DNA from 3 places in the Cobetia sp. MB87 genome. Region 1 is predicted to be linked to each of the others. Evidence: predicted binding sites of a transcription regulator. Region 1 holds the regulator's gene; each other region holds the start of a gene.
The links. The regulator FNR, encoded in region 1, switches genes on or off when oxygen is low (the NO sensors DNR and NnrR bind a similar motif). The targets are predictions, from matches to a motif close to TTGATNTANATCAA.

Region 1 (6,531 bases):
CTGCCGGCATGGCGTCCAGATAGGTCAGCGGGTCGAAGCCATGATTGTGGCTCGAGACGATGACATTGTTCAGGTCGAGCAGGATCAGGCAGTCGGCGCGGCGGCTGACCTCGGCCAGAAACTCCCATTCGCTCATCTCGTCAGGGCGCCAGGTCAGATAGCTGGAGACATTTTCCAGCAATAACTGGCGGCCGAGCGCGTTCTGGACCTGATCGATGCGTTCGGCCAGATGGTCGATGGTGGCATCGGTATAGGGTAGCGGCAGCAGGTCATGGAACTGATGCGCGCCGGTACGCGTCCAGCACAGGTGATCGGAGACCCATAGCGGTTCGATGCGCTCACACAAGGCGCGTAACTCGCGCAGGTAACGGCTGTCGATGGGATGGCTGCCACCGATGGACAGCGAGACGCCATGCAAGGCGATGGGATAGTGCTCGCGGACACGCTCGAGATGATGAAGTGGTTTGCCGCCAGCGCTCAGGCCACCGGATTCGCTGGCACTGTGGCCCATGTAGTTCTCGCTGATGGCCTCGAACCAGTCGATATCCGGCAGCGTCGTCAGAATCTCGTGGTAGTACTCGGGGCGCAGGCCCAGCCCCTGACCGATGCCGGCGCTGGCGGGCGTGGGCAGGCGAGCGGTGACAGCTGTCGTCATGCGTGAGTCCTCTTCTGAGCGAAGGCAGAGGGTGCGGCAAAGGGCGAGTCAGATGGCGAGTCAGGAGCGCTGAAAGACATCCGCAAATGTTTCCGGACAGAAACAGAGCCAGAACCAGTACCAGAATCAGGAACGGGAGGACGGTGCGCCGTCCTCCCGTCGGTAATTCGCCAGAGGTGCCTGAGGATCAGCCCTCGACGACAGTACCACCTTCGCCGACACAGGATTCAGCGCTGGCAGTGTACGACCAGCCCTGGCCCTTGCAGGCGTTGTGGCCCTTGCAGGCGCTGTTGGCAGTCGCGCATTCGGAGGTGCCCTTGCAGGAGTTGATGCCGGAGCACTTCACGGCATTGTCACCGGCGTGCACCGGCAGCGAGGTCAGAGCGGCAGTGGAGAACAGCGCGGCGGCAGCGGCAGCGAAGGTAGCGGCTGTAACGGTCTTCTTCATGGTCATGATGGCTTCCTATCGGGCAGGGCCCGTATTTTTTGAATTATGGATCAGGAACATCGTGGTACCCGCTAGCGTCAGACAGCTCGTTCAGGCGGGTCATGAAGTCATACGCCGTCAAAACAAGGTTGGATGCGGAGGCGCCAGAAAAAATCTGACATCATTGTTCACTATGCTTGGAAAGGCAGTCCTGGCGAGTTCGTGAGCCTGCTTATGGTACGCTTTCGCCATCATCTGTCGGATTGCCGATACCCCATCCTCTTGCTGGAGTTCCCCATGCCGGACCTACTTCGACGCCTGTGGCGCATACCGCGCTGGCGCTGGAGCATTGCGCTCGTTCTACTGTTGGGGGGCTGCAGTGCCGTCGCGATTCATCAGCTCGATGAGCGCTTCGGTCCCGCGTCACCGCGTGAGCGGGTGGTCTCACACGACAGTATTGCCGGGCGCCAGTGGGAGGATGAGGTCAAGCCGGTGATCGAGACGCGCTGTGTGGTCTGCCATGGCTGCTACGACGCTCCCTGTCAGCTCAAGATGTCATCGGCCGCCGGGATCGATCGCGGCATGAATCCGGCGCCGGTCTACGATGGCACGCGCTTGCTGGCGGCCAATCTGACGCGCATGTTCGAGGATGCGGACACCACCGAGCAGTGGCGCAGCATGGACTTCTCTCCGGTGCTCAATGAGCGCTTCGACTCTCCGGCCGCCAATCTGGAGGGCAGTGTGCTGTTCCGTGCGCTCAGTCAGAAGCGCAAGGCACCGCTGCCGGTGACGGAAGACGGCCTGCTGCCGGAAGACCGCTTCGACTTGTCGCTCAATCGCAGTCAGGTGTGTGCCCCTGTCGAGGGCTACGACAAGTTTGCCGAAGACCATCCTGGCTGGGGCATGCCCTACGCCTTGCCACAGGTCAGCGATGACGAGCATCGCACGCTGGTGAACTGGCTGGCCAAGGGTGGCGAGATGACGGGCCCGGCGCCGCTGCCCCAGGCACTGATTCCGCACATCGAGCAGGCCGAGCGCTTCTTCAATGGCGACAGCCTCAAGCAACGCCTGATGAATCGCTATATCTACGAGCACCTCTTCCTGAGCCACGTGTATTTCCCGGGCATCAAGGGCGCGGATGGACGGCCCATCTTCTTCAAGCTGGTGCGTTCCAGTACCCCGCCGGGCGAGCCGATCAAGCGCATCTCCACGCGTCGCCCCTACGATGCCCCCTACGCCTCCTACACCGCCGATGAGCGCGCGAGCATGCCCCACGATGACGCCGGGCGCCCGCGGGTCTATTACCGTCTGTGGCAGGAGCGCGCGACGATCCTGGCCAAGAATCATCTGCCCTATGCGCTCAACGATGCTCGCTTCAAGCGCTGGCGGGCGCTGTTTCTGACGCCGGATTACCCGGTGGATGACCTGCCGGATTACGACCTCAAGACGGCCTCGAATCCTTTTCTGACCTTCGAGGCCATTCCCGCCGAGTCACGCTATCGCTTCATGCTCGATGAGTCGCAGAACACCATCATGGGCTTCATCAAGGGGCCGGTCTGTCGCGGGCAGGTCGCGGTGGATGTGATCAATGATCACTTCTGGGTCGGCTTCACTGACCCGAAGATGTTCAGTCACCCGGAAGTGGAGCGCACCCTGGCCGAGGAAGGGGAGAATCTCAGCCTGCCCGCCGAGCAGAGCAGCAATGCGTTGCCGATCAGCTCCTGGGTCAAGTTCGAGAGCAAGCAGACCGCCTATCTCAAGGCCAAGCAGCGGCTGATGTCACAGGCCTATCTCGATGGTGACCTGCGCCTGGATACGCGCGTGATGTGGGACGGTAGCGGCTGGGCCGACGGCCCCGGCCAGGGGCGCAACCCCAACGCGGCGCTGACCATCTATCGTCACTTCGACAATGCCGCGGTGATGAAGGGACTGGTCGGCGGCGTGCCCAAGACGGGCTGGATCATCGATTACCCGATGCTGGAGCGTATCCACTACCTGCTGGTCGCCGGCTTCGATGTCTACGGCAATCTCGGGCATCAGCTGGTCACTCGTCTATACATGGACTTCCTGCGCATGGAGGGCGAGAACAACCTGCTGGTGCTGTTGCCAGCAGGCGAGCGCAAGGCGGTGCATGACAGCTGGTATCGCGACGTGAGCCCGGGTCTTGGGGGGCTGCTGTTCAAGAAGCCGCCGCAGTTCGATGCACCAAGTGGCATCGTCTGGACGCCGCAGGAGCTGTCATCGCCGGACCAGGCTCGCCTTGGCCTGATGCGGCGCATGCAAGAGCGTCTCGCGCCGGAACTCGGTCATGAGCGCAGTCTGAGCAATGTCGAGAATGATCATGTGCGACATGAGCTGCAGGCCCTCGCTGCGGTGCGGGGAGTCTCGGCCAGCCTGATGCCGGAGGTGACGATCGTCGCGCTGGAGGATGGTAGTGATGACTCGCCACGCCTTTACAGCGTGCTGCGCAATTCCGCCCACGCCAACATCACCAGTCTGTTCGATGAGGAGGAAAATCGCCGTCCTGAAGAGGACACTCTCGATGTCTTGCGGGGGGTGGCGGGCGATTACCCGAATGCCTTCTGGCGCCTGACGCCTGAGACCCTGACGGGGCTGGCAGAGCGGGTGGCGTCACTCGAGAACGAAGAGGACTATCGCGCCCTGCAGGCCGATATCGGGGTGCGCCGGACTGATCCGCGCTTCTGGGAGTTCTCCGACAGCGTACTGCGCACCAACTATGCTGATCGCCCTGTCGAAGCGGGCCTGCTGGACTATAACCGCCTCGAGAACCGCTGATCACCAGCGAAGCTTGAGCGGCCGAGACAAACCCTGTTGTCAGAACTGTCAGAACTGTCAGGACTGTCAGGACTGTCAGGACTGTCAGGACTGTCAGGACTGTCAGGACTGTCAGGACTGTCAGGACTGTCAGGACTGTCAGGGTTGTCATGACTGACACGACGACTGACGGCTGGCCTGTCAGTTGGAAGCCCGCCACGCACATTGCGCGGCGGGCTTCTATCCTTGCGTAGCGCCTAAATGGCGCACTGGCAGTCGATCAGCGCCGCGCCGCGCTGCGTGGTGTGCTGCCAGCAGGCGTCATCAGCGACCGCCCTGACACTCGCCTTCGGCCAGTTCGATCAGGCCATCCAGATGCAGGATATGCACCTCGCGGGCACGAATGTCGACCAGCCCCTGGGCCTGGAAGCGAGTCAGGATGCGGCTGATGGTTTCGACGGCCAGCCCCAGATAGTTGCCGATATCGGCACGTGCCATCGAGAGGCGGAAGCTGTACGGCGAATAGCCACGGCGACGGAAGCGCTGTGACAGGTTGACCAGGAAGCTCGCCAGTCGCTCATCGGCTGTCTTGCGCGACAGCAGCATCATCATGCGGCGATCTTCGTGCAGCTCCTTGCTCAGGCTCTTGAACAGTTGGGTTCTCAGCTCCGGCATCTGCTCCGAGAGTGCATTGAGGCGGTCGAAGGGAATCTCGCAGACGGTGGTGGTCTCCAGCGCCACGGCGGTGCCGGGATAGCAATTGCTGTCGATGGCATCGAGCCCTGCCAGCTCGCTGGGCAGGTAGAAGCCGGTCAGCTGCTCCATGCCGCTGTTTTCATTGGTGATCTGCTTGAGGCTTCCGGAGCGCACCGTGAAGACGCAATCGAAGGCATCGCCCTGGGTGAAGAGCACTTCCCCTTTTCTGAGTGGCGCGCGACGGCGGATGATGGCGTCAAACTGGTCGATATCTTCCATGTTCAGTGCCAGTGGCAGGCACAGTGAACTCAGCGAACAGGTCTGGCAGCGTGCTTCATGGGCGCGCAAGCGGTGTGATGCCTGTGCATTGGCCGTCATGGTGACTCTCCTGAGGAATGTCACCGCTACTCCTGGGGCAGGGCAGCGGGAGGGGTCTATCGGGCACGACGAATGGTGGGGCGGGGCCTTGTCGCCCGCCGCTACCCTGCTCAGCCGAAGTGACTCGAGCGGCCAGAGTCTGAACGCTCATCGGCTGGCGCAGTGCAATTTCGTGGCACCATAATATTAGATTTTATTAATTCATTATCCTGCCCAACCCGTGGGCGTTGCAAGGTGTGTGAACTTTAGGCCTGGTTGGCCCAGCATGGCCATACCGCGACGTCCTGCCTCAGCCGGAGGCGTGAGTCAGCAATACTGGGCCAACAGTGCTTAGCCAGCAGCGCCGAGTAGCAGTATCAGCGCGGCGGCCAGCGTCGCCAGTGCCAGCATGCCCCAGGCGCGTGGCGCTGGTGTGGCAGGCTGACGTACACCATTGATGCGATGTTCTTGCATGGGGCCATCGCCTTCGCGCTCGTCGTTGTCACCGCTGGCTGCGCGCGAAAGGCTGCCCAGTGCCAGCATGGCGAACAGCACCAGGCTGCCCAGCGTGAGGGCCAGCACCCAGAGATTCCAGAACAGGGGTAGTCCAGTTGCCTCCAGTAGATTCATGTCGTGTCTCCTGAGCGGTGTCCTGTCATGGGCTACGGCTGGCGATGCCGTTCGCGGGGGCGGCCTGCTGCAGATAGGCGAGCAGCGCCGTGATCTCGGCAGTGCCACGCACGTCATTGGGGGCGGCGAGAATCTCGTCTTCCGCGTAGGGCACGCCCAGGCCTTGCAGGGCTCGCATGCGAGCCGCGATGCCTTCGCCGCTCAACACCCGTTCGAACAGCCACGGGTAGGCGGGCATCGCTGAGCCCGGCACCTGACTGCGCGGGTCATGCAGGTGCAGGCGCTGCCAGGCATCGTCATGCTGCGCAGGCAGCTGGCTAAGATCCGTCCCCCGGCGCTCGGCGCCCCACAGCGAAGGGCGGCCGTAGTAGCGCTCCCGGGCGGTCGTCGCATCGCCGTGGCGCGCCGTATCGCCAGTCAGATCGCGCACCATGCGTGTATGGCACTGCTGACAGCCCTCGCGTTGGTAGATGCGCTGACCCTCCAGCGCCAGGGCGCTCAGCGGTCTGAGATCTTCAGGCGCGCTGGCGAGACTGGGGTGAGCCCCGAGCGGTACCAGCTGGGCGAGGGCGCCGAGGCTCATGGTGAGCAGACATAGTGCCGTCATCAGGCCGGCGTGACGTTCGAGCAGGACATGTCTCATGCGTAGTGCCCTCCCGAGGATGTGGCAGGGGGCGTGGTAGAGGGGGGCGCAGAGGGCGTGGCAGGTTCTGATGATGCCTTCCGCGAGCCGGAATTGGGGAGCCGGCGCTCATGAGCGGCTTGCCGTTCGCTCTTGTGATCAGCCAGGGTGCGCGTCACGTTGAGAAGCATCAGTAGCATGCCGAGCGCCCAGCAGGCGAGCCCACCCAGCGAGATCATCATCGGCATGCGGGCCGCTTCCAGTACCTCGCTCAAGGTGTATAGCGGCCTGCCGTCATCTGCCAGCACATGCCACATGCTGCCTTGAAGCAGCGTGGTGGCCCAGCTGGCGGCAACGCACAGCAGGGTG
Region 2 (6,531 bases), 250 kb from region 1:
CCGCTGACGCCCGGGCGAATCGCCCACTCATCGAAGCGCAGCGCCTCGCCGGCCTCATAGGTGATGACCGGTACGCCGCGCTCGCTGGCATAGGCGCGCAGACTGCCCTCGCGCAGCTCGGCATTCAGCAGCACCGGCGCACCGAAGGCATCCGCCATCTGACGCGTGGCGTCGCTGCCGCTCATGGTGGCGCGAATCTGCGGCAGGTTGGTGCGGTGAATCGCACCGGTGTGCAGGTCGATGATGTGGGTGGCCTGATCGGCGATCTGCTCACGGAACAGCGCCGCTACCCGCGAGCCCAGCGAGCCGCTCTCGCTGCCCGGGAAGCAGCGATTGAGGTCACGGCGGTCCGGCAGATAGCGCGTGTGCTGCACGAAGCCGAAGACGTTGACGATGGGCACCGCGATCAGGGTGCCGCGCAGCCGCGAAAGGCTGGAACTCTTGAGCAGCCGCCGCACGATCTCGACACCGTTGATCTCGTCACCGTGGATGGCACCGCATACCAGCAGCACCGGGCCGGGCTGACGGCCATGCACCACCTCGACGGGGATATGCAGCGGCGCATGAGTGTAGAGCTTGGCGACAGGCACATCGACCTGGGCCCGCGTTCCCGGCGCGATGCGGGTACCGCTGATTTCAAATGGAGCGCGTGACATCGCCACCTCAGAGATTGTTCGACCAACGAGCGACAGGCATTGCGACAACGCCTGCCAGACCGGGCTGCCCACCCAGTGTCTCGAAAGAAAACACTGTGCGACATGCGCCTTTTAGCGCATTGGTGCGCCAAGGGAAAGACTTCATTGCAGCGTGTCGGGATGAAGACCGGCCGGATTTGTTCAACAATGGCATGATGCCGAGGGTGTGACGACACCTGACCCCGTCATGTCCTGACTGCCACTGACAAGAGTTGCCCGTGACCGATCTTCTCGACTCCCTGCTGACACTGCCTGATTACTCCGCGCTGGCATGGAGCGCGATCATCTTCTCCACTTACCTGACCGGCATCTCCAAGGGCGGCTTCGCCGGCGGGTTCGGGTCACTCTCGGTCCCGCTGATGGCGCTGGCCATCGGGCCGCTGGAAGCCGCCGGTATCCTGCTGCCGCTGCTGATCGTGATGGACTTTCTCAGTGCCCGTGCCTGGTGGGGCAAGCAGCTGTGGTCGGAGGTGCGCATCATCCTGCCCAGCGCCGCCATCGGCATCGCGGTGGGCGTGGTGCTGTTCGACGAGCTAGACGAGAACATGATTCGCGGCCTGCTGGGCGTCATTTCGCTGCTGTTCGCCGCCTATATGCTGTTCAAACCGACAGCCAGGAAGCCGCTGCCGCGCTGGCTGGCCGTTCCTGCCGGGGCCACCGCCGGTTTCACCAGCTTCTTCGCTCACGCCGGCGCCCCGCCCTACAACCTGTACATGATTCCGCGCCAGCACCCCAAGGAGACCTTCATCGCCACCACGGTGATCATCTTCGCGGGAATGAACCTGATGAAACTGGGCCCTTACGTGGCGCTGGGCGAGATCAACCTCACCAGCCTCTCCACCTCGCTGCTGCTGGTGCCGGTGGCCTGGGCAGGTGTCAGAAGCGGCCTGTGGCTGCAATCCCGCGTCAACGAGACGCTGTTCTTCCGTCTGATCATCCTCGCGATGGCGCTGGTGGGCGTGCAGCTGATCTACAAGGCCTGGGGCTAGGAACCGCAAGGCTCATCACACCCTGACGACCACTGCCGCCAGCCTTCGAAAACTCCCGCCACGACCCTTGAGGCCGAGCGCTGGAGCCCCCTTGAGAACGATCGAGACAACGCCATGACAAGCCGCATCAGCTACTACCACGCCCATCTCTACTACGCCGATGAGCAGGGGTTGGCCGCCGCTCGCGAGCTGGCGGACCAGGCCGAACGGCAGTTTCCGCTGCGGCTCGGTCGCTTCCATGAGAAGCAAGTGGGCCCGCACCCACTGTGGAGCTGCCAGCTGTCATTTGCCCCGGAAGACTTCGGCCGCATCATCCCGTGGCTGGCGCTCAATCGCGGCTCACTGGATATCTTCGTTCATGTCGGCACCGGCGATGACCTTTTCGATCACACCCAGGGCGTGATGTGGCTGGGCAACTCGCATACGCTGAATCTGGCAGCCTTCAACAAGGATTGACGCCCGGACGTCGCCTGACACGCTATTATCGCCTTGCCGCCTTCGCCTTACCCACTGACTCAAGGATGACCCCATGACTCGACTGCGTCGCCTATCCCCTCGTGCTGCCCTGCTGGGTGTGATGGCCTCAGGCCTGCTGCTGGCCGGCTGTGATGACAACGAGGTCGGGGATGTCTCGCTTGGCCTGTTCACCACCAAGGACATCAAGATCGAGAGCCTGATCGACCCCAAGGTGCCGGGCGTGACCTGCCACCTGAGCAACATCGAGGCGGACCTCGACTTCTCCGATCCCTCCGACATGAGCATCGCCTGCCGCCAGACCGGCCCGATCACGGCGGAGATGATCGCCGACATCGACACCTCCAAGAGTGGCGAGGAGGTCTATCGCAAGTCCAAGAGCGTGCTGCTCAAGAGCCTCAAGATCCGGCGCATTCTGGATCGCGACTCCCAGAGCCTGCTCTACATCGCCTACAGCACCAAGGAAACCAGCGGCAGCTTCAAGCATGCGCTGAGCAGCGTGCCGCTGTGGGGCAGCGACGCCTGGCAGGCACCGGCAGCGCAGTGAGCCGCCCGGGCGCCTGAATCAAGCCCCGATTGATCAAGCGCTGATTCATCAAGCACTGACTCAACAAGCCCTGACTCATCAAGCGAAAGCTTCACCATCATCCCTTGAAGTTGTGGAGTATCACTCCAAGGTCTTGATCAACGGCTAGCCAGTCGGATTTTCATTCGCATGACGCAAAGGAGTGACACACGATGTCGAGCCCGGAGCACAAGCAGAAGATCTGGAAGCTGATCAAAGATGTGAAGGTCGGCATGTTGGTGACGCAAGGCGACGGCATGCCACATGCCCGCCCGATGCATCTGGTGCAGGATGACTACGATGGCACCCTGTGGTTCTTCACCCGTGCCAGCGCAGAGAAGGTGTTTGAAGCGAAGAAGGACAGCGAGGTCTGCCTGAGCTTTTCCGATCAGGATGATGGCGTCTACGTGTCGCTGAGCGGTCATGCCAACCTGCACCGCGATCAGGGCCTGATCGACAAGTTCTGGAATCCGTTCGTGGCCGCCTGGTTCCCGGAAGGCAAGGATGACCCCGATGTCACCCTGCTGGAGATCAAGGTGCAATCCGGCGAACACTGGAAGGCCAAGGAGAGCAAGGCGTATCAACTCTATGAGATTGCGCGCGCCAACCTCGACAAGGACCACACCCCGGACATGGGCGAGAACGAGAAATTCGGCACGGTATGAACAGAAGCCCGAGCTCGTCATGGAGAGCTCTTCGAAGTGCCCGCGTGACGCTTCACGCACACGGCCATGCCAGATACGACAACGCCAGCCCGAGGGCTGGCGTTGTCGTGTCTAGAGTCCTGCCGATTCCCGAAGATCTGCCGTCGGTGGAGAAGGTTCAAGTTCAGGACAGCGAACGCCTCAGGCCTTCATGTCGAGCACGATGCGCCCCTCGATCTTGCCGTCGATCATGCGTCCGAAGATGTCGTTGATGTCCTCTAGCCTGCCGGTCTGCACGGTGGCCGCGACCTTGCCTTCCGCGGCGAAGTCCAGCGCCTCCTGCAGGTCCTGACGCGTGCCGACGATGGAGCCACGTACCGTGATGCCATTGAGCACGGTGGAGAAGATCGGCAGCGGGAAGTCACCCGGCGGCAGGCCGTTGAGCACCAGGGTGCCACCACGGCGCAGCATGTTCTGGGCCTGATCGAAGGCCTTCGGTGATACCGCCGTCACCAGCGCGCCGTGCGCGCCGCCGATCTCGCGCTTGATGACGGCTGCCGGATCTTCCTTCATGGCATTGACGGTCACGGTCGCGCCCAGACGGCGGGCCAGATCCAGCTTGGCATCATCCACATCCACCGCCGCCACGTTCAGCCCCATGGCGCGCGCATACTGCACCGCCATGTGGCCCAGGCCGCCGATGCCCGAGATCACCACCCACTGACCGGGACGGGTGTCGGTCATCTTGAGGCCCTTGTAGACCGTGACCCCGGCACACAGCACCGGCGCGATCTCCACGAAGCCCACGCTGTCCGGCAGTCGGCCGACATAGCCGGCGTCCGCCAGCGTGAACTGGGCAAAGCCGCCATTCACCGAGTAGCCGGTATTCTGCTGGCTCTCGCACAGCGTCTCCCAACCCCCCAGGCAATGCTCGCAGTGGCCGCAGGCCGAGTAGAGCCAGGGCACCCCGACCCGGTCGCCTTCCTTGACGTGGGTCACACCCTCGCCCACCGCCGCGATGGTGCCGACGCCCTCATGGCCGGGAATGAACGGCGGGTTGGGTTTCACCGGCCAGTCGCCATGCGCGGCGTGCAGGTCGGTATGACAGACCCCGGAGGCGGCGACCTCGACCAGAATCTCGCCACGCCCCGGGCGCGGCACCGTGACTTCCTCGATCACCAGCGGTGCACCGAATTCACGTACCACGGCGGCTTTCATGCTGCTATCCATGATGGACTCCTCATTCATTGTCAAAATGACGAATTCGATGTCGAAAGACGAATTCATTGTCGAAAGACGAACCTTGGAAAGGCGAGCCAGAGATCAGGCAGAGAGAACGTTACTGCCCGGGCGTGAGCGAGAGGTCGTGCTCGTGCCCCAGGGGATTGCCTCTCCATTGAAACCAGACGCAGCGCTCCCTGCCCTGCGCCAGATCAAGCAATCGGATCTGGCGCGGGCATTGAGGTCATGTGTCAAGAAGACGATGCGAGTGGTGGGTTCAGCGCCGCCAGCTCCGGCGGCACTGCCTGACAGGCCTAGAAGAAGCCGAGCGGATTGATGTCGTAGCTGACCAGCAGGTTCTTGGTCTGCTGGTAGTGCTCCAGTGCCATCTTGTGGGTCTCGCGACCGACACCGGATTTCTTGTAGCCACCGAAGGCGGCATGGGCGGGATACTGGTGGTAGCAATTGGTCCACACGCGACCGGCCTGGATGCCACGGCCCATGCGAAAGGCGACGTTCATGTCGCGGCTCCAGACACCGGCGCCGAGACCGAATTCGGTGTCATTGGCGATGGCCAGCGCCTCGGCCTCGTCACGGAAGGTGGTGACGGCGACCACCGGCCCGAAGATCTCCTCCTGGAAGACACGCATGGCGTTGTTGCCCTTGAGCAAAGTCGGCTGGATGTAATAGCCGTTGGCCAGCTCGTTCTCCAGCTGCTCGCTGCTGCCGCCGGTGAGCACCTCGGCGCCTTCCTCGCGGGCGACATCCATGTAGGACATGATCTTGTCGAACTGCTCGCGGGAAGCCTGGGCGCCGACCTGTACGTCGGTGTCCAGCGGGTTGCCGCGCTTGATGGTCTTCACGCGCTCCATCACCCGGGCCATGAAGTCGTCGTAGATGCTTTCCTGGATCAGGGCGCGTGACGGACAGGTGCACACCTCGCCCTGATTGAAGAACGCCAGCACCAGGCCTTCGGCGGCCTTGTCGATGAACTCGGGTTCGGCATTCATGATGTCGGCGAAGTAGATGTTGGGCGACTTGCCGCCCAGCTCTACCGTGGAGGGGATGATGGTTTCCGCCGCGCACTTGAGGATGTGCGATCCCACGGGAGTGGAGCCGGTGAAGGCGATCTTGGCGATGCGCTTGCTGGTCGCCAGTGCCTGACCGGCCTCGGCGCCGTAGCCATTGACGATGTTGAGCACCCCTGCCGGCAGCAGGTCATTGATCAGCTCCGCCAGCACCAGAATCGAGGCTGGGGTCTGCTCCGCCGGCTTGAGCACCACGCAGTTGCCGGCCGCCAGCGCCGGGCCCAGCTTCCAGGCCGCCATCAGGATCGGGAAATTCCACGGGATGATCTGCCCCACCACGCCCAGCGGCTCGTGGAAGTGATAGGAGACGGTATTGGCATCGATGTCCGCCGCGGTGCCTTCCTGGGAGCGCAGGCAACCGGCGAAGTAGCGAAAGTGATCCGCCGCCAGCGGGATATCGGCGTTCAGCGTCTCGCGCACCGCCTTGCCGTTGTCCCAGGTCTCCGCGACCGCCAGCATCTCGAGGTTCTGCTCGATGCGATCCGCGATCCTGAGCAGGATGTTGGAGCGCTCCTGCACCGAGGTCTTGCCCCAGGCGGGGGCTGCCTTGTGGGCGGCGTCCAGCGCGAGATCGATGTCTTCCGCACTCGAGCGCGGGATACGGCAGAACACCTCGCCCGTCACTGGGCTGACGTTGTCGAAATATTCCCCCTTGACCGGCTCGACGAAGCGACCGCCGATATAGTTGCCGTAGATGTCCTTGAACGTGACCAGCGCATCGGCGCTGCCCGGAGAGGCGTAGATCATGGCGAACTCCTGTGGGGTCGGATTCACGAGTGGCGTTCGTGATCGACGACCTGTTGTTGTCGGTGCCCTGAACAGGAGGTGGCGCTCCTGTCCATCGCCTGACCGTCA
Region 3 (6,531 bases), on a different contig from region 1:
GGATCGAAGCCTGCCTTGGCCAGCAGCGCCATCGCGGCATCGGTGATCTCGAAGCCGAGATCGCGATCGGCCAGACGCGCCTTGAGCCGCTCGAGCTGAATGCCGGCGATGGAGGCGATCTGCGCCTGTCCCAAGGCGTGGAACACGACCACTTCATCGATGCGGTTGATCAGCTCCGGGCGGAAGTGATTGCCGACGACTTCCATGACTGCCGTCTTCATGTCGTCGTACTGGAAGGCCGCCTTGCGATCGACACTCTCTTGCGTGTCTTCCTCGTCCGCGAGCTCGCCATTGAGGCCACTCATGCGCTGGATCATTTCCGACCCCAGGTTGGAGGTCATCACGATCACGGTATTGCGGAAGTCGACGGTGCGCCCCTGGCCATCGGTCAGACGGCCATCTTCCAGCACCTGCAGCAGGATGTTGAAGACATCCGGATGCGCCTTCTCGACCTCGTCGAGCAGCAGCACGGAGTACGGCTTGCGGCGCACGGCCTCAGTCAGATAGCCGCCCTCTTCATAGCCGACATAGCCGGGAGGCGCGCCGATCAGGCGAGCCACGGAGTGCTTCTCCATGAACTCGGACATGTCGATGCGCACCATCGCCTCTTCGGTATCGAACAGGAAGTTGGCCAGCGACTTGCAGAGCTCCGTCTTGCCGACCCCGGTCGGGCCGAGGAACAGGAAGGAGCCGTTGGGACGGTTCGGGTCCGACAGCCCCGCGCGTGAGCGCCGCACCGCATTGGATACCGCGATCACCGCCTCGTCCTGGCCGATCACCTTCTCGTGCAGCGCCTCTTCCATGCGCAGCAGCTTGTCACGCTCGCCCTCGAGCATCTTGGCGACCGGAATACCGGTCCAGCGCGAGACGACCTCGGCAATCTCCTCCTCGGTGACATTGGAGCGCAGCAGCACGTGGGCGGAGGTATCCGCCTCGCCTTCGCCGGCTTCGCTGATCTGCTTCTCGAGCCCCGGAATCACGCCGTACTGCAGTTCCGACATGCGGCTGAGGTCGCCGGCACGCCGCGCCTGCTCCAGATCGATACGTGCCTGTTCCAGCTCGGCCTTGAACTGGGCCGCGCCCTGGATGCTGGACTTTTCGGCCTTCCAGACTTCATCGAGGTCGGCGTATTCCCGCTCCAGCTCCGAGATCTGGTCCTCAAGCGCGCCGAGACGCTTGAGCGCCGCCTCATCGGTCTCCTTCTTGAGCGCCTCACGCTCCATCTTGAGCTGGATCAGGCGGCGGTCGAGACGGTCCATCTCCTCCGGCTTGGAATCCAGCTCCATGCGGATGCGTGACGCGGCCTCATCGATCAGGTCGATCGCCTTGTCCGGCAGCTGGCGGTCCGTGATGTAACGCGAGGACAGCCGTGCGGCGGCGATGATGGCACTGTCGGTGATGTCGACACCGTGGTGCACCTCGTAGCGCTCCTTCAGGCCACGCAGGATGGCGATGGTGTCTTCCTCGCTGGGCTGGTCGACCTGCACCTTCTGGAAGCGGCGCTCCAGCGCGGCGTCCTTCTCGATGTACTGACGATACTCATCAAGGGTTGTGGCACCGACACAGTGCAGCTCGCCACGCGCCAGTGCCGGCTTGAGCATGTTGCCGGCATCCATCGCGCCTTCGGCCTTGCCCGCGCCGACCATGGTGTGCAGCTCGTCGATGAACAGGATGACCTGGCCTTCTTCCTGCGCCAGCTCCTTGAGGACGGACTTGAGACGCTCCTCGAATTCGCCGCGGAACTTGGCCCCTGCCAGCAGCGAGCCCATGTCGAGAGACAGCACGCGCTTGTTCTTGAGGCCTTCCGGCACCTCGCCATTGACGATACGGCTGGCCAGCCCCTCGACGATGGCGGTCTTGCCCACGCCGGGCTCACCGATCAGCACCGGGTTGTTCTTGGTGCGACGCTGAAGGACCTGGATCGTGCGGCGAATTTCCTCGTCACGCCCGATCACCGGGTCGAGCTTGCCATCCCGCGCGCGCTCGGTGAGATCCAGCGTGTATTTGTTGAGCGCTTCACGATTGTTCTCGGCATCGGCGTCGCCCACGGCTTCGCCACCACGCAGTGCATCAATGGCGGAGGTCAGTGCGGGCTTCTTGATGCCCGATGAGGTGAACAGCTTGCCCAGATCACCACCCAGCTCCAGCGCGGCCAGCAGCGCGAGCTCAGAGGCGATGTATTGATCGCCGCGCTTCTGCGCTTCACGATCGGCCAGATTCAGAAGCTTGCCGAGGGCCTGCGAGGGCGCGACATTGCCATCGAACTGGGACACGGTCGGCAGATCATCCAGCTGACGCTTGAGGCCACTCATCAGGCTGGTGGCATCGCCGCCCGCCTTGTTGACCAGTGCCTTGAGACCGCCATCGCGGTCTTCCAGCAGTGCCAGTAGCAGATGCTGCGGGTGAATTTCATTGTGGCCTCGCCCGACGGCGAGCGACTGGGCATCCGCCAGAGCGTTCTGCAGCTTGCTGGTGAGTTTGTCGATGCGCATGGTGCCTTCTCCTGAGAGTCATGGCGGTACTCCTTTTCTCAGGAGCTTCGCCTGTAACATTTCGTATCTGACTCTCAAGATGGGGGCTGGCGCACGGCTTTCAAGGCAGGATTCGCCGCGCTGCAGCATGGTGTGACATTTGCCTGATCCAGGTCAGATTCCCGCCGCCACGATGACGACCCGCCGGCCATCATCTTTGCCACATGCAGAAACGCCCCGCCAACCTGAGACATCAGGTCAACGGGGCGTTTGTGGGTACTGCATGTCGAGCTTGCGGAATGCGCTGACCCAATTCCTGATCAGAGATTCCTGATCAGCGCCTCAGCGCAGCCAGATCACCGTGGCGAGGCGTCCGGTCACGCCATCGTCACGCCGGTGTGAATAGAAGCGGGATTCCGAGGCGGTACAGAAGTGGCCGCCACTGACATGACCGACTCCGGCACGCTCGAGACGCAGGCGTGCCAGCTTGTAGAGATCCCCCATGTAGTGACCGAGCCGGTAGGGGCTGGCCTCGAAGGCATCATCGGCCTCGGGCAGATCCGCGATGAAGGCATCACGCACCTCGGGGCCTACCTCGAACTGGGCATTGGAGATCGCCGGGCCCAGCCAGGCCATCAGCTCGCCGGGGTCATCACCAAGACGCTCGATGGTGGCTTCCAGCACGCCTTCGACCAGCCCGCGCCAACCCGCATGCGCCACGCCGACACGCGTGCCCTGCCGATCACAGAACAGCACCGGCAGGCAGTCCGCCGTCATCACCACACAGGCCTGCCCGGTGCCGGTACTGATGCAGGCATCCGCCCGTGGCGGAGTATCCGGCCGGCCCTCGGCGTGGCAGACATCGAAGGCATCTACCACCTGAGTGCCGTGCACCTGGTCCAGCCACGCCAGCGGACGGCCGTCATCGACTTCCGCGGCGAGCAGCTCGCGCACCTGCGCCACCATCGCCGGGTCATCGCCGACATGCAGCGCCGGATTGAAGCCGGCATACGGCCCCTGACTGGGGCCGCTCTCACGCGTGGTCACGAAGGCCTGCACCGGGCTCGGCGCGGGCCAGTCCGGCAGTATCAGGGTCGGGCGTAGACTCTCGTCGTGCATAACCTCTCCTTGTGCGGCGTGTCGCGCGAGCCTGCCGCCTCAGCGAGCGATGTCTTCCTTGAGATAGTCGATCAACACCAGCATGTCGCCCGGCATCTCGGCGCGGAATTCGACTTCCTTGCCCGTGATCGGGTGGATGAAGGCGAGACGGCGGGCATGCAGTGCCTGACGCGGGAACTGACGCAGCAGCTCCTTGAGCGGGTCACTGGCCCCCGGCGGCAGCTTCAGACGCCCGCCGTAGACCGGGTCTCCGACCAGCGGATAGCGCTGGTGTGCCATGTGCACGCGAATCTGGTGGGTACGCCCGGTTTCCAGCTTGCAGCGGATATGGGTGTGCCCCCGGAAACGCTCGACCACGCGGAAATGCGTGATCGCCGGCTTGCCGCTGTGGGTGACGGCCTGACGCTTGCGGTCCTTGGGGTGACGCCCGATGGGCGCATCCACGGTGGCACCGGAGGTCAGCACGCCCGTGACGACGGCATCGTACTCGCGTGACACGGTACGGGCCTGCAGCTGCTCGACCAGGTCCGCCTGGGCGGTCAATGACTTGGCCACCACCATCAGTCCGCTGGTGTCCTTGTCGAGACGATGCACGATACCGGCACGCGGCATCATGGAATTGCCCGGGCAATGATGCAGGATGGCGTTGAGCAGCGTGCCATCATGGTTACCCGCGCCCGGGTGCACGACCATGCCGTGCTCCTTGTTGATGACCAGCACGTCGTCATCTTCATAGACGATCTCGAGCTCGATATCTTCCGGCTCGTGGCTGACTTCTTCTTCCAGCTCGGCGGTCAGGGCCAGACGTTCACCGCCATAGACCTTCTCGCGGGGTTTGACGGCGGCACCGTCGAGGGTCAGCGCACCGGTCTTGATCCAGTGCTTGAGACGCTCGCGGGAATAGTCGGAGAAGATCTCGGCGCAGGCCTGATCAAGGCGCATGCCAATCATCGCCTCCGGGATCCGCTCTTCGCGGTTGATGGTGTCTGCCATATTGCTCTCTGAGGCCGTTTCGCACGAAAGGGCCTTTGCTTTATAGTGAGTGCGGATCGGCGGATTCTAGCATGCCCGCCATGGATTGCCCGAGATGAGGAAACCGATGCGCGCCCTTCCCTTGACTGCCCTCGCCCTGGCCAGCACCTTGCTGGCTGGCTGTGCGTCCAACGAGCCGGCACCGGATCTTCAGGAGCAGGACCTGTATCGTCAGGCCCAGGTTTCCCTGGATACCAGCCGCTTCAACTCCGCTGTGCAACAACTTGAAGCCCTGGATACTCGCTTCCCGTTCGGCAGCTACGCCGAACAGTCGCAGCTGGAGCTGATCTACGCCTATTACCAGGTCGACAACTGGGAGGCGGCACGTGCCGCGGCCAGCCGTTTCATTCGCCTGCACCCCGATCACCCGCAGGTCGATTATGCCTACTACATGCGTGGACTGGCAGCGTACAGCGCGGGTCGTTTCAGCCTGGAATCCCTCGATCTGATCGATATTTCCAAGCGTGACCTGGGCGCGACACGCGATGCCTACGTCGACTTCGGTGAGCTGGTGCGTCGCTTCCCCAACAGCACCTACGCGGCAGATTCCCGTCAGCGCATCATCTATCTGCGCAACGTACTGGCGCGCGGCGAGCTGCAGACTGCCGATTTCTACCTGCGCAAGCAGGCCTATCTGGCTGCCGTGAAGCGTGGTGAGTGGGTCATTGAGCACTACCCTAACACTCCTGCCACCCGCGATGCGCTGGCCGTGATGGTCGAGGGCTATCTGGGCCTCGGTCTGCGTGACCGTGCCAGCGAGACGCTCAAGGTGCTGATCCAGAATGATCCGGACAACGAACGTCTGGATGGCCGTACCTTCGAGCCGCGTTACGTGAAGGCTGACGACCTGACGGTCTGACGACCGGCAGTCGTCACCATCGAAAAGCCCGTGATCATCGATCACGGGCTTTTTTCGTGCTGACAGCATGGCCAGAATCGTCGGATTCAGGCGCTTTCAGCGGCTTGCGCAAAGAATCCGCAATCCCTGACACCGGACATGAATCGCCTCAATCGCCGGCCACCCAGCCATTGACGATCGGGTAGCGACGATCACGCCCGAAGCCGCGTGGCGTGACGCGCACGCCCACCGGCGCCTGACGACGCTTGTACTCGGTGCGGTCGACCAGACGCACCACGCGATAGACATCCTCTTCCTCGAAGCCGGAGCGAATGATCGCCTCGGCGCTCATGTCACCCTCGATGTAGTGGGTGAGAATCGCATCCAGGGTGTCGTAATCCGGCAGCGAATCACTGTCGAGCTGGTCTTCGGCCAGCTCTGCGGACGGCGGGCGCGTGATGACACGCTCCGGAATCGCCGGGCCCATGGTGTTGCGCCAGTTGGCGAGGCGGAACACCCAGCTCTTGTAGACATCCTTGAGCGCGTTGTAGCCGCCGACCATATCGCCGTAGAGCGTGGCGTAACCCACCGCCATCTCGCTCTTGTTGCCGGTGGTCAGCACCATCAGGCCCTTCTTGTTGGAGATGGCCATCAGCAGCACGCCACGACAGCGCGACTGCAGATTCTCCTCGGTGGTGTCGCGCTCGCTGCCGGCGAAGCTCTCAGCCAGGGTCTCGGTGAAGGCCTCGACCATCGGCGCGATGGGCATCACCTCGTAATTCACGCCCAGCAGCCTGGCCTGCTCGGCAGCGTCTTCCTTGGAGATGTCCGCGGTGTAGTGATACGGCATCATCACGGCGTGTACGCGGTCCGCACCCAGCGCATCGACGGCGATCGCCAGCGACAGGCCGGAATCGATGCCGCCGGAAAGCCCCAGCACCACACCCTTGAAGCCGCTCTTGTTGACGTAGTCACGCAGCCCGGTGACCAGCGCACAGTAGAGTGACTCTTCCGGCGACAGCAGCTCGGCGATCTCGCCGCTCTGCGGCGCCCAGCTGCCACCTTCCTCCT

Region 2: adhP (alcohol dehydrogenase AdhP) is a predicted target of FNR. The motif match lies at 4,791-4,804, and genes of this name have one in related genera.
Region 3: clpB (ATP-dependent chaperone ClpB) is a predicted target of FNR. The motif match lies at 2,636-2,649, and genes of this name have one in related genera.

The regions. Positions count from the first base shown of each region.
Region 1 is NZ_VFBC01000008.1:125,662-132,192, forward strand. It holds gene CDPAHKCJ_RS10035 (DUF692 domain-containing protein) at 1-655, opposite strand, end outside; gene CDPAHKCJ_RS10040 (hypothetical protein) at 843-1,109, opposite strand; gene CDPAHKCJ_RS10045 (fatty acid cis/trans isomerase) at 1,380-3,878, shown strand; gene fnr (fumarate/nitrate reduction transcriptional regulator Fnr) at 4,182-4,931, opposite strand; gene CDPAHKCJ_RS10055 (hypothetical protein) at 5,262-5,540, opposite strand; gene CDPAHKCJ_RS10060 (cbb3-type cytochrome c oxidase subunit II) at 5,566-6,183, opposite strand; gene CDPAHKCJ_RS10065 (cbb3-type cytochrome c oxidase subunit I) at 6,180-6,531, opposite strand, start outside.
Region 2 is NZ_VFBC01000008.1:373,097-379,627, reverse strand. It holds gene CDPAHKCJ_RS11070 (succinylglutamate desuccinylase/aspartoacylase family protein) at 1-656, opposite strand, end outside; gene CDPAHKCJ_RS11065 (sulfite exporter TauE/SafE family protein) at 914-1,684, shown strand; gene CDPAHKCJ_RS11060 (DOPA 4,5-dioxygenase family protein) at 1,799-2,140, shown strand; gene CDPAHKCJ_RS11055 (CreA family protein) at 2,214-2,705, shown strand; gene CDPAHKCJ_RS11050 (pyridoxamine 5'-phosphate oxidase family protein) at 2,897-3,388, shown strand; gene adhP (alcohol dehydrogenase AdhP) at 3,569-4,597, opposite strand; gene CDPAHKCJ_RS11040 (aldehyde dehydrogenase family protein) at 4,903-6,423, opposite strand.
Region 3 is NZ_VFBC01000011.1:98,151-104,681, reverse strand. It holds gene clpB (ATP-dependent chaperone ClpB) at 1-2,492, opposite strand, end outside; gene pgeF (peptidoglycan editing factor PgeF) at 2,814-3,590, opposite strand; gene rluD (23S rRNA pseudouridine(1911/1915/1917) synthase RluD) at 3,630-4,583, opposite strand; gene CDPAHKCJ_RS12705 (outer membrane protein assembly factor BamD) at 4,690-5,481, shown strand; gene CDPAHKCJ_RS12700 (NAD+ synthase) at 5,630-6,531, opposite strand, start outside.